Linked DNA regions of Variovorax paradoxus. Each later gene encodes a partner of the first gene's protein in a complex. Links are inferred from orthologs where the notes say so. Each region holds a gene or a part of one and is shown on either strand. Other genes may lie near its edges. The genes, in order: AACL56_RS08030 and AACL56_RS04400.

The links.
Region 2: the proteins of AACL56_RS08030 (region 1) and AACL56_RS04400 are in contact, whole or in part, in a cryo-EM structure (PDB 8Y5F), measured with the Escherichia coli proteins. The link is inferred for Variovorax paradoxus from one-to-one orthologs.

The regions. Positions count from the first base shown.
Region 1 is NZ_LR743507.1:1,806,116-1,812,926, forward strand. Bases 1-2,875 are described here. They hold AACL56_RS08030 (ABC transporter ATP-binding protein), read left to right. Parts: upstream 1-838; coding sequence 839-1,912; downstream 1,913-2,875. Other genes in these bases: AACL56_RS08025 (putative 2-aminoethylphosphonate ABC transporter substrate-binding protein), read left to right, coding at 1-811; AACL56_RS08035 (putative 2-aminoethylphosphonate ABC transporter permease subunit), read left to right, coding at 2,018-2,875. Outside these bases: more of AACL56_RS08035, read left to right, coding at 2,876-3,733; AACL56_RS08040 (TIGR03364 family FAD-dependent oxidoreductase), read left to right, coding at 3,734-4,873; AACL56_RS08045 (hypothetical protein), read left to right, coding at 4,937-5,065; AACL56_RS08050 (MFS transporter), read left to right, coding at 5,163-6,425; AACL56_RS08055 (PLP-dependent aminotransferase family protein), read right to left, coding at 6,373-6,811. UniProt on the Escherichia coli protein: Part of the ABC transporter complex PotABCD involved in spermidine/putrescine import. Responsible for energy coupling to the transport system.
Region 2 is NZ_LR743507.1:937,788-944,585, forward strand. Bases 2,807-5,668 are described here. They hold AACL56_RS04400 (ABC transporter permease), read right to left. Parts: upstream 4,704-5,668; coding sequence 3,909-4,703; downstream 2,807-3,908. Other genes in these bases: AACL56_RS04390 (NAD(P)/FAD-dependent oxidoreductase), read right to left, coding at 2,807-3,597; AACL56_RS04395 ((2Fe-2S)-binding protein), read right to left, coding at 3,594-3,908; AACL56_RS04405 (ABC transporter permease), read right to left, coding at 4,763-5,623. In the rest of the region: AACL56_RS04380 (ABC transporter substrate-binding protein), read right to left, coding at 1-835; AACL56_RS04385 (NAD(P)/FAD-dependent oxidoreductase), read right to left, coding at 857-2,038; more of AACL56_RS04390, read right to left, coding at 2,194-2,806; AACL56_RS04410 (ABC transporter ATP-binding protein), read right to left, coding at 5,700-6,767. UniProt on the Escherichia coli protein: Required for the activity of the bacterial periplasmic transport system of putrescine and spermidine.

The DNA.
Region 1 (6,811 bases):
GGCCAACCCGCAGGCCGACGTGGTGTGGGGCCTGGCCGCCACATCGCTGATGCTGCTCGACAAGGAAGGCATGCTGCAGCCGTATGCGCCGAAGGGCCTCGACGCCGTGAAGGCCACCATGCGCGACCCGGCCAACCCGCCCAAGTGGGTCGGCATGGACGTGTGGTCGTCGGCCATCTGCTTCAACACCGCCGAAGCGAGCAAGAAGAACCTGCCCAAGCCCACGAGCTGGGCCGACCTCACGAACCCGGTCTACAAGGGCCAGATCACGATGCCCAACCCGGCCGCATCGGGCACGGGCTACCTGATGGTGTCGGGATGGATCCAGATGATGGGTGAAGAGAAGGCGTGGAAGTACATGGACGCGCTGCACCAGAACATCGGCATCTACAGCCAGTCGGGCAGCAAGCCCTGCCGCCAGGCCGGTGCGGGTGAATTCGCGCTGGGCATGTCCTTCGAATACCGCGCCAACAAGACCAAGCGCGACGGCGCTCCCATCGACATCGTGCTGCCGAAGGAAGGCCTCGGCTGGGACATGGAAGCCACCGGGATCATCAAGACCAGCAAGAAGCAGGACGCCGCCAAGGTGCTGGCCGACTGGGCCGTGACGAAGCAGGCCAACGAGCTCTACGCGAAGAACTTCGCCGTGCTCGCGCTGCCGGGCATCCAGGAAAAGCTGGAGTTCGTGCCGGGCGACGTCGAGAAGCTGCTGGCCAAGAACGACTTCACCTGGGCCGCTGCCAACCGCGACCGCATCCTGACGGAATGGTCCAAGCGCTACGAGTCCAAGTCCGAGAAGAAGCCACTCTGATCGACTGAAACGAAGCGGTATCCGGCCATGACGAGCAGCAGCTTTCTTTCCCTCCGCGGCATCGGCAAGTCGTTCGGCGCCACGCGCGTGCTCGACGGCATCGACCTGGACATCGAGCCCGGCGAGTTCGTGTGCCTGCTCGGCCCTTCGGGCTGCGGCAAGACCACGCTGCTGCGCATCGTCTGCGGCATCGAGCGTGCCGACGGCGGCCAGATCCTGCTCGGCGGCCAGGACATCGCGGGCCTGCCGCCCGCGGCGCGCGGCTTCGGCGTGGTGTTCCAGTCGTATGCACTGTTCCCCAACCTGACGGCGGCGCAGAACATCGCCTACGGACTGCATCCCACGGGCGCGCTGGCCCGCGAGATGGCCAAGCGCTCGCGCGAGATGCTCGACCTGGTCGGGCTCGCGGCGCATGCCGATAAGTACCCGGTGCAGCTCTCCGGCGGCCAGCAGCAGCGCATCGCACTGGCGCGGGCACTGGCCCCGAACCCGCGGCTGCTGCTGCTCGACGAGCCGCTCTCCGCGCTCGACGCGCAGGTGCGCGCCAGCCTGCGCAGCGAGATCCGCGCGCTGCAGAAGCGCCTGGGCATCGTCACCATCATGGTCACGCACGACCAGGAAGAGGCCCTCTCGATGGCCGACCGCGTGGTGCTGATGCACAACGGCCGCATCGAGCAGGCCGGCACGCCCGCCGAGCTGTACCGCCAGCCGCGCACCCGCTTCGTGGCCGGCTTCGTCGGCCGCATGAACATGCTGCCCGCCACCGTGCTGGCCGACGGCAAGGTGCGCGTGCGCGACAGCGAACTGTTCTGCGCGCCCGGCAATGTCAGCGTGGGCTCGCAGGCGACAGTGGGCATCCGCCCCGAGCACGTGGTGGTCAAGCGCTACGGCACCGACCTGGGCACCAACAGCTTCGCCGCGCGCCTGCTCGATACCGAGTTCTTCGGCAACCGCACCTCGGCGCGGCTGGCCTGCGAGCCCCTGGGCATCGAGATCGAGGCCGAACTGCCCGCAGACGCGCGAGGCGGCAGCGAGCCGCTGGTGCCGAGCAGCATGGTGCACATCCAGCTTCCGCTGAACGCGCTGTCGGTCCTGGCGTGAAATGAACCCACCCCCGAATCTCCGCGCACTTCGTGTCGCTTCGGATCCCCCCTCGAGGGGGCGCACCCGGCGGCCCGGCCAAGCCGGTTCCATGGGTGCTCCCGCATGAGCAGCACACCCGACGCCATCGCCGCGCGGCCCGTGACGATGCCGAGACGCAGTGCCTTCGACCGCGAGCGCTGGCTGACCGGCGCAGCCGTCGCGCTGATGGTGGCGCTGCTGGTCGTGATCGTCGCGCTGCCGGTCGGCGCGCTGGTCGGCCAGAGCTTCTTCGACCGCGCGGGGGCGTTCGTGGGCCTGGCCAACTTCGCGCGCTATCTCGACAACCCGGCGCTGGTGCAATCGGCCTTCAACAGCCTGGGGCTGGCCGCTATCAGCGCTGTCATCTGCACGGGCATTGCGTACGTGTACGCCTATGGCCTCACGCTGTCGTGCATGCCGGGCAAGGGCGTGCTGCGCGCGGTGGCGCTCGTGCCGCTGCTCGCGCCGTCGCTGCTGCCGGCCATCAGCCTCGTGTATCTCTTCGGCAACCAGGGCCTGTTCAAGGGGCTGCTGGGCGAGGCGTCGATCTACGGCCCGCTGGGCATCGTGCTCGGCTCGGTGTTCTGGACGCTGCCGCATGCGCTGCTGATCCTCACCACCGCCATGGCCACGTCCGACGGCCGGCTGTACGAGGCCGCGCAGACGCTGGGCGCCTCGCGCTGGCGCATCTTCCGCACGGTGACGCTGCCGTCGTCGCGCTACGGGCTGATCGTGGCCGCAATGGTGGTGTTCGTGCTGGTCATCACCGACTTCGGCGTGCCGAAGGTGGTGGGTGGCCAGACCGGCGTGCTCGCCACCGACATCTACAAGCAGGTGGTGGGACAGCAGAACTTCCAGATGGGCGCGGTCGTCGGCCTAGTGCTGCTCATTCCCGCGGTGCTGTCGTTCCTGGTCGAGCGGCGCGCGCGCAGCAGGCAGGCCGCTGCGCTCTCGGCGCGCGCGACGCCCTACCAGCCCGAGCCCGTGAAGTCGCGCGACCGCGCGCTGCTCGCGTTCTGCGTGCTCACGGCGCTCGCCATCGGGGTGATGATCGGCATGGCGGTGTTCGCGTCGCTGGCCACCTACTGGCCGTACAAGCTCACACCCTCGCTGAAGAACTACGACTTCAGCAACATGGACGGCGGCGGCTGGGGCAGCTACTTCAACTCGCTGCGGCTGGCGGTGTGCGCGGCGGTGGCCGGCGCGTTCGTCACCTTCATCTCGGCCTACCTCGTCGAGAAGCCGCGCCACTTCGGCCCGCTGCGCGAGCTGCTGAACCTGCTGGCCAACCTGCCGCTGGCGGTGCCGGGGCTGGTGCTGGGCGTGGGCTACATCTTCTTCTTCATCTCGCCCTCGAATCCGCTGCGCGCCATCTACGGCAGCATGACCATCCTGGTGGTCTGCACCGTGGCGCACTTCTTCTCGGTGGCGCACCTGACCTCGCTCACCGCGCTGCGCCAGCTCGACCGGGAGTACGAGCTGGTGTCCGAGTCGATGGGCGTGCCGTTCTGGCGCACGCTGTGGCGCGTTCACCTGCCGGTGGCGCTGCCCACCGTGCTCAACGTGGGCGGCTATTTCTTCGTCAACGCGATGACGACCGTGTCGGCCGTCGTGTTCCTCTATTCGCCGCAGACCACGCTGGCGGCCATCGCGGTGCTCAACATGGACGACGCCGGCGACGTCGCGCCCGCCGCGGCCATGGCCTCGCTGATCATGCTCACGGCCGCCATCGGCCGGGGCGTGTTCGCGCTCGCGGGGCACTGGGCGCTCAAGCGCACCCAAACCTGGAGACACCGGTAGATGACCGGCACGCAAGCGAACCATCCCGATCATTTCGACCTCATCGTGGTCGGCGCCGGCATCGTCGGCCTGGCCCATGCCTACACCGCCGCGCTGCGCGGCCTGAAGGTGTGCGTGGTCGAGCGCGACGCCGCCTGCATCGGCGCGTCGATCCGCAACTTCGGCTTCATCACCATCACCGGCCAGGCGCCGGGCGACACCTGGCGCCGCGCCATGCAGGCACGCGAGGTGTGGCAGCGGATCGCGCCGTACGCCGGCATCGACGTCGTGCACCGCAACCTGTGGCTCGCGGCCTACCGCCCCGAGGCGAACGCCGTGCTCGAGGCCTTCATGCGCACGCCGATGGGCGAGTCCTGCGAGCTGCTCGATGCCGCCGACGCACAGGCCAAGGCACCGGCCCTGGCACTGGCCGATGCGCAGTCGGTGCTGTTCAGCCCGCACGAGCTGCGCGTGGAATCGCGCACCGCCATCGGCCGGCTCGCGAAGTGGCTGGCCGAGGCGCACGGCGTGAGCTTCCGCTTCGGCGAAGCCGTGCTCGAAGTGGAAGCGCCGCGCGTGCGCACCTCGCGCGGCACGCTCCACGCCGAGCGCGTGGCGGTCTGCACCAACACCGACCTGCACGGCCTGTTCGCCGATCGCATCGCCGCGCACGAGCTCACGCTGTGCCGGCTGCAGATGCTGCGCGTGAAGCCCGAGGCCGGCTTCCGCCTGCCGGGCTCGGTGATGATGGACCTGAGCCTGGTGCGCTATGAGGGCTACAGCACGCTGCCCGAGGCGGCGGCATTGCGCGCGCGCCTGCAGCAGGAGGAGGCGGCCTCGCTCGAACACGGCATCCACCTGATCGTGGTGCAGAGCGCCGACGGCTCGCTGGTGGTGGGCGACTCGCACCACTACGGCGACGCGCCCGAGCCGTTCGCGATGGAAGAGGTCGACCAGCTCATCCTGCGCCACCTGCGCAGCACGCTGAACCTGGAGACGGCGCAGGTCACCGAGCGGTGGACCGGCGTGTACCCGTCTTCGAAGACCGCGCCCTGCGTGATCGACGCGCCCGACGACGCCACGCGCGTGGTGCTGGTGACCAGCGGCACCGGCGCAAGCACCGGCTTCGGCATCGCGCAGGACGTCTTCGACGCCTGGTGATGCCGCGCGGTACGGCGCGGTGTCCGACTTGACGCGCCGGCGCACCGGCATAGCATCCGCCTCATGCGAAGCATTGCCTTTGTCCTTCTCTGCTGCCTCGGCCTGCTGACGGCCGGTTGCGACGACAAGCCGAAGCCGCCAAGCGGGCCGATGCCCAAGGCGCAGGCGGGCGTCGTGACGCCCGCGCGCTGAGCGCCTGCAGCATCGCCGCGGTGGCCACGCGCTGCCGGCGGGGCGGCGTCCCTGCGCTTTCGCCGCTCGCGGGGTATCCTCGCCTCGGAGAAAAACAATGAAGACCCAAGAGACAACCGCCCACCAGGCGGATTCGCGCTATGCCATGGCGCGCCTGGCCCTCACGCTGCTCGTCATGACCGTCGGCAGCAGCGGCATGTACGTGGTGTCGGTGATGCTGCCCGCGGTGCAGACCGAGTTCGGCATCGATCGGGCCGAGGCCTCGCTGCCCTACACGCTGCTGATGCTGGGCTTCGGCTTCGGCGGCGTGCTCATGGGCAAGCTGGCCGACCGCGTCGGCGTGATGTGGCCGCTGCTGATGGGCTCTGTCTTTCTCGGCGTCGGCTATGTCGCCACGGGCCTGTCGGGCGGCATCGTGTCGTTCACCGTCGTGCAGGCCCTGCTGGTCGGCCTGCTGGGCAGCTCGGTGGCGTTCGCGCCGCTGGTGGCCGACACCTCGCTGTGGTTCGTCAAGCGGCGCGGCATCGCCGTGGCGGTGTGCGCGAGCGGCAACTATCTGGCGGGCGCGGTGTGGCCGCCGATCGCGCAGCACTTCGTCGACACCGTGGGCTGGCGCCAGACCTACATCGGCATGGGCATCTTCTGCGGCGTGTCGATGGCGCTGCTGGCGCTCTTCTTCCGCGCCCGCCCGCCCGCGCTGGCCGAGGCCGCGCCCGCGGCGCCGGGTGCCACCGCGGTGCGCGACATGACGCGGCCCTTCGGCCTGAGCACGGGCACGGCGCAGGGCCTGCTGTGCGTGGCCGGGGTGGCCTGCTGCGTAGCGATGGCGATGCCGCAGGTGCACATCGTGGCGTACTGCGGCGACCTGGGCTACGGTCCGGCACAGGGCGCGATGATGCTGTCGCTGATGCTGGGCTTCGGCATCGTGAGCCGGCTGGTGTCGGGCGCCATCTGCGACCGCATCGGCGGGCTGCGCACGCTGATGCTCGGCGGCGTGCTGCAGTGCGTGGCGCTGCTGCTGTTCCTGCCCTTCGACGGGCTGGTGCCGCTCTACGTGATCTCGGCGCTGTTCGGCCTGTTCCAGGGCGGCATCGTGCCCTCGTACGCGATCATCGTGCGCGAGCACTTCCCGCCGAAGGAAGCCGGCGCGCGCGTGGGCACGGTGCTGATGTTCACGCTGTTCGGCATGGCGCTGGGCGGCTGGATGTCGGGCAAGGTGTTCGACCTCACGGGCAGCTACCACGCAGCCTTCCTGAACGGTATCGCGTTCAACCTGCTGAACGTGAGCATCGCGGCCTTCCTCCTGTTCAGGACGCTTCGCCGGCCAGGCGGCCTAGCGTCTGCATCGCCCGCTCGCTGACCGCGTCCCAGGGGTGGCCGTAGTTGAGCCGCAGGCAGTGGGTGAAGGCGCGCGTGGCCGAGAAGATCGGCCCCGGCGCCACGCTGATGCCGAGCTCCAGCGCCTGGCGGTGGATCTGCAGCGCGTTCGCCTGCGGCGGCAGCTCCACCCAGAGAAAGTAGCCGCCCAGCGGCCGCGTGGCGCGCGTGCCCGCTGGAAAGTAATGCCCCACGGCCTGCGCGAAGGTGGCCTGCTGCACCGCCAGCGTCTGCCGCAGCCGGCGCAGGTGCTTGTCGAGCCCGCCTTTTTCGAGGTAGCCCGCCAGCGCGAGCTGCGACGGCGCCGATGTGGCCAGCGAGGCCGTGAGCTTTTCGCGCGCGACCTGCCGCACGAAGCGCCCGGCCGAG
Region 2 (6,798 bases), 870 kb from region 1 along the record:
ACAGCTCGGGCTCGCTGTTGTTGGCAATCACGCACTGGCCCACCATCAGCACCACCGCGCCTTCCTTGGGCGGCGCGTACTCCACGGGGATGCCCTTGGTCTTGAGCGCGGCCACGGCGGTGGGCGTCAGCGGGAAGATGGCGGCCTCGCCGGTCTGCACCATCTCCGAGAGCTTGGCCGAACTCGGGATGTACTCCAGCACGTTCGGGCCGACCGTGGTGGGCCAGGCCTTGAAGCCGGGCTCCACGTTCTTGTCGTTGCCGCCCTGGATGCGGTTGATCATCAGGAAGCCGTGCAGTCCGAAGGACGAGGACGACATCGACTGGAAAACCACCTTGCCCTTGTACTTGGGGTCGGCCAGGTCCATCCACGAGGTGGGCGCCGCCCAGCCCTTTTCCTTGAACATCTTGGCGTTGTACGCCAGGCCGGTCATGCCCAGGCTCACGCCGCTGGCCATGTCGTCCTTGAAGCGCGCGGCGGGGTAGATCTCGCTGAGCGCCTGGCTGGGCTTCTGCTTCTGGCACAGGCCCATGCCGATGGCCCGCACCATGACGCCGTCGTCGAGGAACATCACGTGCATCTGCGGCTTGTCCTTGTTCGCCTGCGCCTTCGCGAGGATGTCGGAGGAGGTGCCGGGCACCACCACCACCTTCGCGCCGTAGGCTTTCTCGAAGGCAGGGAACACGTACTGCGTGTACGCCTTCTCCATGGTGCCGCCGTTCATGCCGATGTACAGCGTCTTGGTCTGCGCGCCGGCGATGCCGGAGGCCGCGAGCAGCGAGGCGAGGAGCAGGAGGGGGCGGGGGGACTTCAGGGACCTGGCGGTGCGGGACATGGTGATGCTCTCCAATCAAGTTCAGGTGGGGACGACGGTGGAAACGGGGGACGCGGATGAAACGGGTGCGCCGGGCGGCGCGTCGAAGCGGTCGATGGCGAAGGCGTCGATGGGCGTGTCGGTGTGCCCGTCGCGCGCCAGTTCGGCGAGCACCTCGCCGGCGGCCGGGCCGATCTGGAAGCCCGCGCCCGCGAAGCCGAAGCCGTGGAACAGGCCGGGCGTGGTGCGGCTGGGGCCGAGGACCGGTTCGCGGTCGGGCAAGTAGCCCTCGTTGCCGCCCCAGGTGCGGATGATGTGCGCGTGGCGCAGCGCGGGCAGCAGCTCGACGGCCTGCAACGCCAGCGTGGCGATGCCTTCGCGTTCGGCGCGCGCCCTGTCGTCGCCGATGGTGAAGCCGCTGCCGCCGCCGAGCACGAGGTTGCCGCGCTCGACCTGGCGGCAGTAGATGCCGCCGCCCTCGACGCCCAGGCTCCAGGTCATGAAGCGCGGCAGCGGCTCGGTCACGGCCATCAGCGGGCTGCGCGCATACATCGGCGGCGTCTCGCCGAACTGGCCGGCGATGGCGCCGGCCCATGCGCCGGCGCAGTTCAGCATCAGCGGCGCCTGCACTTCGAGCGTGCCTTGCCCATGCGCCGCGCGCACCATGAAGCGCTCGCCGTCGTGTGCCACTTCCTCGACCTTGTGGCGCTCGAAGACCTGCGCGCCGTGGCGCTTCGCCGCCAGCGCGAAGGCCGGCGCCACCAGCCGCGGGTTGGCCTGTCCGTCCTCCACGCACAGCGAGCCGCCCACGGCGCGCTCGCCGAGCCAGGGACACTGCGTGCGCAGGCGCGCGGCGGAGAAGAGTTCCAGGCCCAGGTCGAAATCGCTGCTGAGTGCGCGGTAGCGCTCCAGCGAGGCCATGTCCGATTCGCTGCGCGCGATCTTGAAATGGCCCGAGCGGATGTATTCGCCGTCGGTGCCCAGCAGTTCGGGCAGCCCGCCCCAGATCCGGTGCGCGCGCTGCGCCAGCGGCAGCTGGCTCACCGGCCGGCCCTGGCGGCGCACGCCGCCGAAGTTCACGCCGCTCGAGCGCGAGCCGCACAGGTCGCGCTCGAGCAGCACCACCCCGGCGCCCATTCGGCGCAGCGCGAGCGCGGCCGAGGCGCCGACGATGCCGCCGCCGACGATGACGACGTCCGTTCGCAGTTGGCTGATCGTGCTCATGACAGTGCGCCCCGTCTTTCTCCCTTCCCGTCCAGGGAGGGCAGGGTGGGGACGAGTGGCGCTTCCACGGGGCGCTCTGCCTGCTCCCATCCCGGCCTTCCGCCGGAAGGGGAAGGCGCAGGACCAGGACCGGAGCACGGTGATCGGATGCGTGCTCATGCACCGCTCCTGTCCGCCGGCACCAGCCGGATCGGGATCGGCTTGATCGGCGCCTGTCCGCGCAGCCGGCCGACCTGCTGCAGCGGCTGCTGCGTGGCGTGCGCGAGGATCTCGGCCGCGGCCACGCCGCACATGCGACCCTGGCAACGGCCCATGCCCACGCGCGACAGCGCCTTGAGCCGGTTCAGTTCGTCCGCACCGGCGCCGGCCACGGTCTGGCGAAGGGTGCCGGCGGTGACGTTCTCGCAGCGGCAGACCACGAGGTCGTCGGGCGCGTGCGCGGCCCAGTCGTGCGGCACCGGGAAGGCGCGCTCCAGGCCGCGCCGGAAGCCGGCGAGCCGCCCGAGTCTGTGTTCGAGTTGCGCCGCGCGCTCGGCTTCGACGGCGATGCCGTTGTCCGCCAGCAGCGCCAGCGCCGCGCGCTCGCCGGCCCATTCGGCCGCGTCCGCACCCATGATGCCGGCCCCGTCGCCTGCGAGGTACACGCCCGCGATGCTGGAGCGCCCCGCCGCGTCGCGCACCGGCAGGTGCGAGCGGTGCAGCGGCGCGTACTCGAAGCGGCAGCCGAGCAGGTCGGCGAGTTGCGTTTCGGAGCGCAGCGCGTAGCCGAAGCCGACCGCGTCGCAGTCCAGCGTGCGTTCCTTGCCGCCGTCCTGCCAGGCCACGCCGGTGACGCGGCCCTGCGTGCCGTCGCCGGTCACGCGCAGCGGCCGCACGCCGCTGTGCAGCGCCACGCCGTTCGCGCGCAGCCAGCCGACGTAGTACACGCCCTTGGCGAACACCGCAGGCTGCGTCAGCATCGCGGGCGCGGCGGCCACCTGGTCCGACAGGCGCGCGGTGTCGAGCACTGCGGCCACTTCCACACCGGCCTTCGCATACTGGTAGGCCACCAGGTACAGCAGAGGCCCGGTGCCCATGAACACCACGCGCCGGCCGATGGCGCAGCCCTGGAACTTGAGTGCGACCTGCGCACCGCCCAGCGTGTAGACGCCGGGCAGCGTCCAGCCGGGCACCGGCAGCACGCGGTCGGTGGCGCCCGTGGCCACGATCAGGTGGCTGTAGGGCACCTGGCGGCTGCCGTGCGTGGGGCCATGCATCACGTCGAGCTGCCGGTCCTGCGCATTCCACACGAGGCTGTCGGGCTGGTGGTCGATGCGCCCGCACAGGCCGTCGAAGGCTGCGTGCAGCGCGTCGGCGCGTTTCGACTCGAAGCCGTAGAGCGTCTTCGCGTTGCGCTGCGCGAGGCTCGCGGGCGGGCGGCGGTAGATCTGGCCGCCGGCGCGCGGCGCTTCGTCGATGACCACTGGCCGCAGGCCGTGCGCGACGAGCGTCTGCGCGGCGCGCACGCCGGCCGGGCCGGCGCCCACGACCACGGGACGGAGTTCGCCGGCGGCCGTCATGCGACGTCCTTTCCGGTGAGCAGCGCCATGCCGGGCGCGATGAAGGTGGAGCAGGCGCGCAGGCGTTCGCCGTCGCCGGTGGAGATCCAGCAGTCCTGGCAGGCGCCCATCATGCAGAACCCCGCGCGCGGCAGGCCGCTGAACTCGTTGCGCCGCAGCTGGGTGCATTGCGTGAGCACCGCGGTCAGCACCGTGTCGCCGGCCAGCGCGCTCGCGGGCGCACCGTCGATCGTGAAGGGCACGGCGTCGCGGCCGGTGGCCTCGGCCACGCGGTGCAGCAAGGCGTGAGGGGCATGCGAAGTCTTCGTCATCTATCTGCGTCCCACCAGCACACGGTCGAGGCCGTAGACCCGGTCGAGCACGATCATCGCCACGGCCGTCACCGCCACCATCAGCGCCGACACCGCGGCCATCAGGGGGTCGATCGACTCGGTGGCGTACATGTACATGCGCACCGGCAGCGTCACCGTGCTGGGCGAGGTGACGAAGATCGACATGGTCACTTCGTCGAAGCTGTTGATGAACGACAGCAGCCAGCCGCCGGTGACGCCCGGCAGGATCATCGGCAGGGTGATGCGGCGGAACACCGTGGCCTGGCTCGCGCCCAGCGACAGCGCGGCCTGCTCGGCGCTGCGGTCGAAGCCCACCAGCGCCGCCACCACCAGCCGCAGCGTGTAGGGCGTGACGATGAGCGCATGCGCCATCACCAGCCAGGCGAAGCTGCCCGTGCCGCCGACGAGTGCGAACAGCCGCAGCAGCGCCACGCCCAGCACCAGGTGCGGCACGATCAGCGGCGACAGGAACAGCCCGTTGAGAAAGTTGCGGCCTCGGAACTCGTAGCGCGTGATCGCCATGCCCGCCGGCACCGCCAGCAGCGTGGCGATGGTGGCCGAGCTCAGCGCGAGCCACAGGCTGTTCCAGAACGACTGCATGAAGTCGGGGTGCGCGAACACAGCCTCGAACCAGCGCAGCGAGAAGTGCGTGGTCGGGATCGTCAACGTGTTCTCGGGCGTGAACGCCACGATGCACACCACCGCCAGCGGTGCCAGCATGAAGACGACGACGAGCGCGTTGAATGCGAGGGCGATGGGGCCGTTCCTGTTCATGGCGCACGCCTTCCGGATGCCAGCGGATACACGAATCGATGGAGCGTGGAGGTCATGGTTCAGCCCAGCGCTTTCTTGTAGCGGCCTTCCACGAGGCGGTTGTAGCTGAGCATGACGACCAGGTTGGCCACCAGCAGCACCAGCGCCACGGCGGCGCCCAGCGGCCAGTTGAGCTCGCTCAGGTACTCGTCGTACACGATGGTCGCGACCATCTTCAGCCGGCGCCCGCCCAGCAGACCGGGAATGGCGAACGAGCTCGCGGCGAGGCCGAACACGATCAGGCTTCCCGAGAGGATGCCCGGCATCACCTGCGGCAGCACGATGCGGCGCAGCGTCGTGAAAGGCGTGGCGTTGAGCGACAGGGCCGCGTTCTCCACCCCGGGGTCGAGCTTCTGCAGCGAAGTCCACACCGGGATCACCATGAAGGGCAGCATCACGTGCACCAGCGCGATGACCACGGCCGCGTTGGTGTAGAGGATCTTCACCGGGCCGATGCCCAGCACCTGCAGCAGGCCGTTCACCGCGCCCTCGGGCCCGAGCAGCATGCTCCAGCCGAAGGCGCGCACCACCACCGACACCAGCAGCGGCGCCAGCACCACCAGCAGCAGCACCGAGCGCCACGGGTTGCGCATGCGGCTCAGCACGTAGGCCTCGGGTGCGCCGATCAGCACGCAGATCAGCGTGACCAGCGCCGACACCCAGAAGGTGCGCCAGAAGATGCCCAGGTAGTAGGAGTCGGAGAACACCAGCGCGTAGTGCGCCAGCGTGAACTCGCCGGACTTCGGGCCCGTGGCCGGGTCGTACACGTTGAACGACAGCACGGCGGTGAGCAGCAGCGGCACCACCAGCAGCGCCGTGAACAGCAGCAGCGCCGGACCGGAGAGCCACCAGGGCGTGGCCGTGCGGGATGCGCCGCTCATCGCGTACCGCCCTCATCCCCACCCTCTCCCCGAGGGGAGAGGGTGCAAGAGACGGAGCAAGAGGTGCAGAGCGCGCTCATTGCGCCATCTCCTCTGCGGGCAGCAGCCGCATGCAGTGCGCCGGCCAGTCGATGCCGGTACGTGCGCCTTCCTCCAGGGCATCGCGGCCGTCGTTGGGGCTCAGCACGGTAAGGTCGCCCACCGGCGTGGCCACGCGATACAGCCACTGGCTGCCCAGGAAGAAGCGCTCGACCACCTCGCCGTCGATGCGGCCGCGGCCCGGCGCCACCAGCTGCAGCTTCTCGGGCCGCACGCTCAGCAGCGCCGCGGCATCGGCGCTGAAACCGGTGTCGTCCACGTCGAGCGACAGCGCACCAACTTTCACGCAGGTGCGCGTGGCATCGCTTGTCGACACGCGGCAGTCCAGCAGGTTGGCCTTGCCCACGAAGGTGGAAATGAAGCGTGTGCTCGGATGCTCGTACACGCGCTGCGGATGGTCGATCTGCGTGGCGCAGCCGCCTTCCATCACGACCACGCGGTCGCTGATGGACATGGCCTCGCTCTGGTCGTGCGTGACCATCACCGTGGTGGTGCCGACCTTGCGCTGGATCTGGCGCAGCTCGAACTGCATCTCCTCGCGCAGCTTGGCGTCGAGGTTGGACAGCGGCTCGTCGAGCAGCAGCACCGGCGGCTCGATGACCAGCGCACGCGCCAGCGCCACGCGCTGCCGCTGGCCGCCCGACAGCTCGCGCGGGTAGCGCGCGGCGTGCTGGTCGAGGTGCACCAGCGCCAGCGCCTGCTTCACCCGCTCGGTGCGCTCGGCCTTCGGCATCTTGCGCATCTCCAGGCCGAAGCTCACGTTGTCGGCCACCGTCATGTGCGGGAACAGCGCATAGGTCTGGAACACGATGCCCAGCCCGCGCGTGTTGGCCTTGGCATGCGTGATGTCCTTGCCCGCGAGTTCGATGCGGCCGCTGCTCACGGCCTCGAAGCCCGCAATCATCTGCAGCGTGGTGGTCTTGCCGCACCCCGAGGGGCCGAGCAACGAGACGAACTCGCCCTTTTCCACCGCGAGGTTCATGGCAGACACCGCGCGGGTGGTGCCGTAGAACTTGGTCACGTCGGTGAGCCGTAGGAATGACATGGAACAGTGCCTTTCTGCGGAAGCGAAAAGA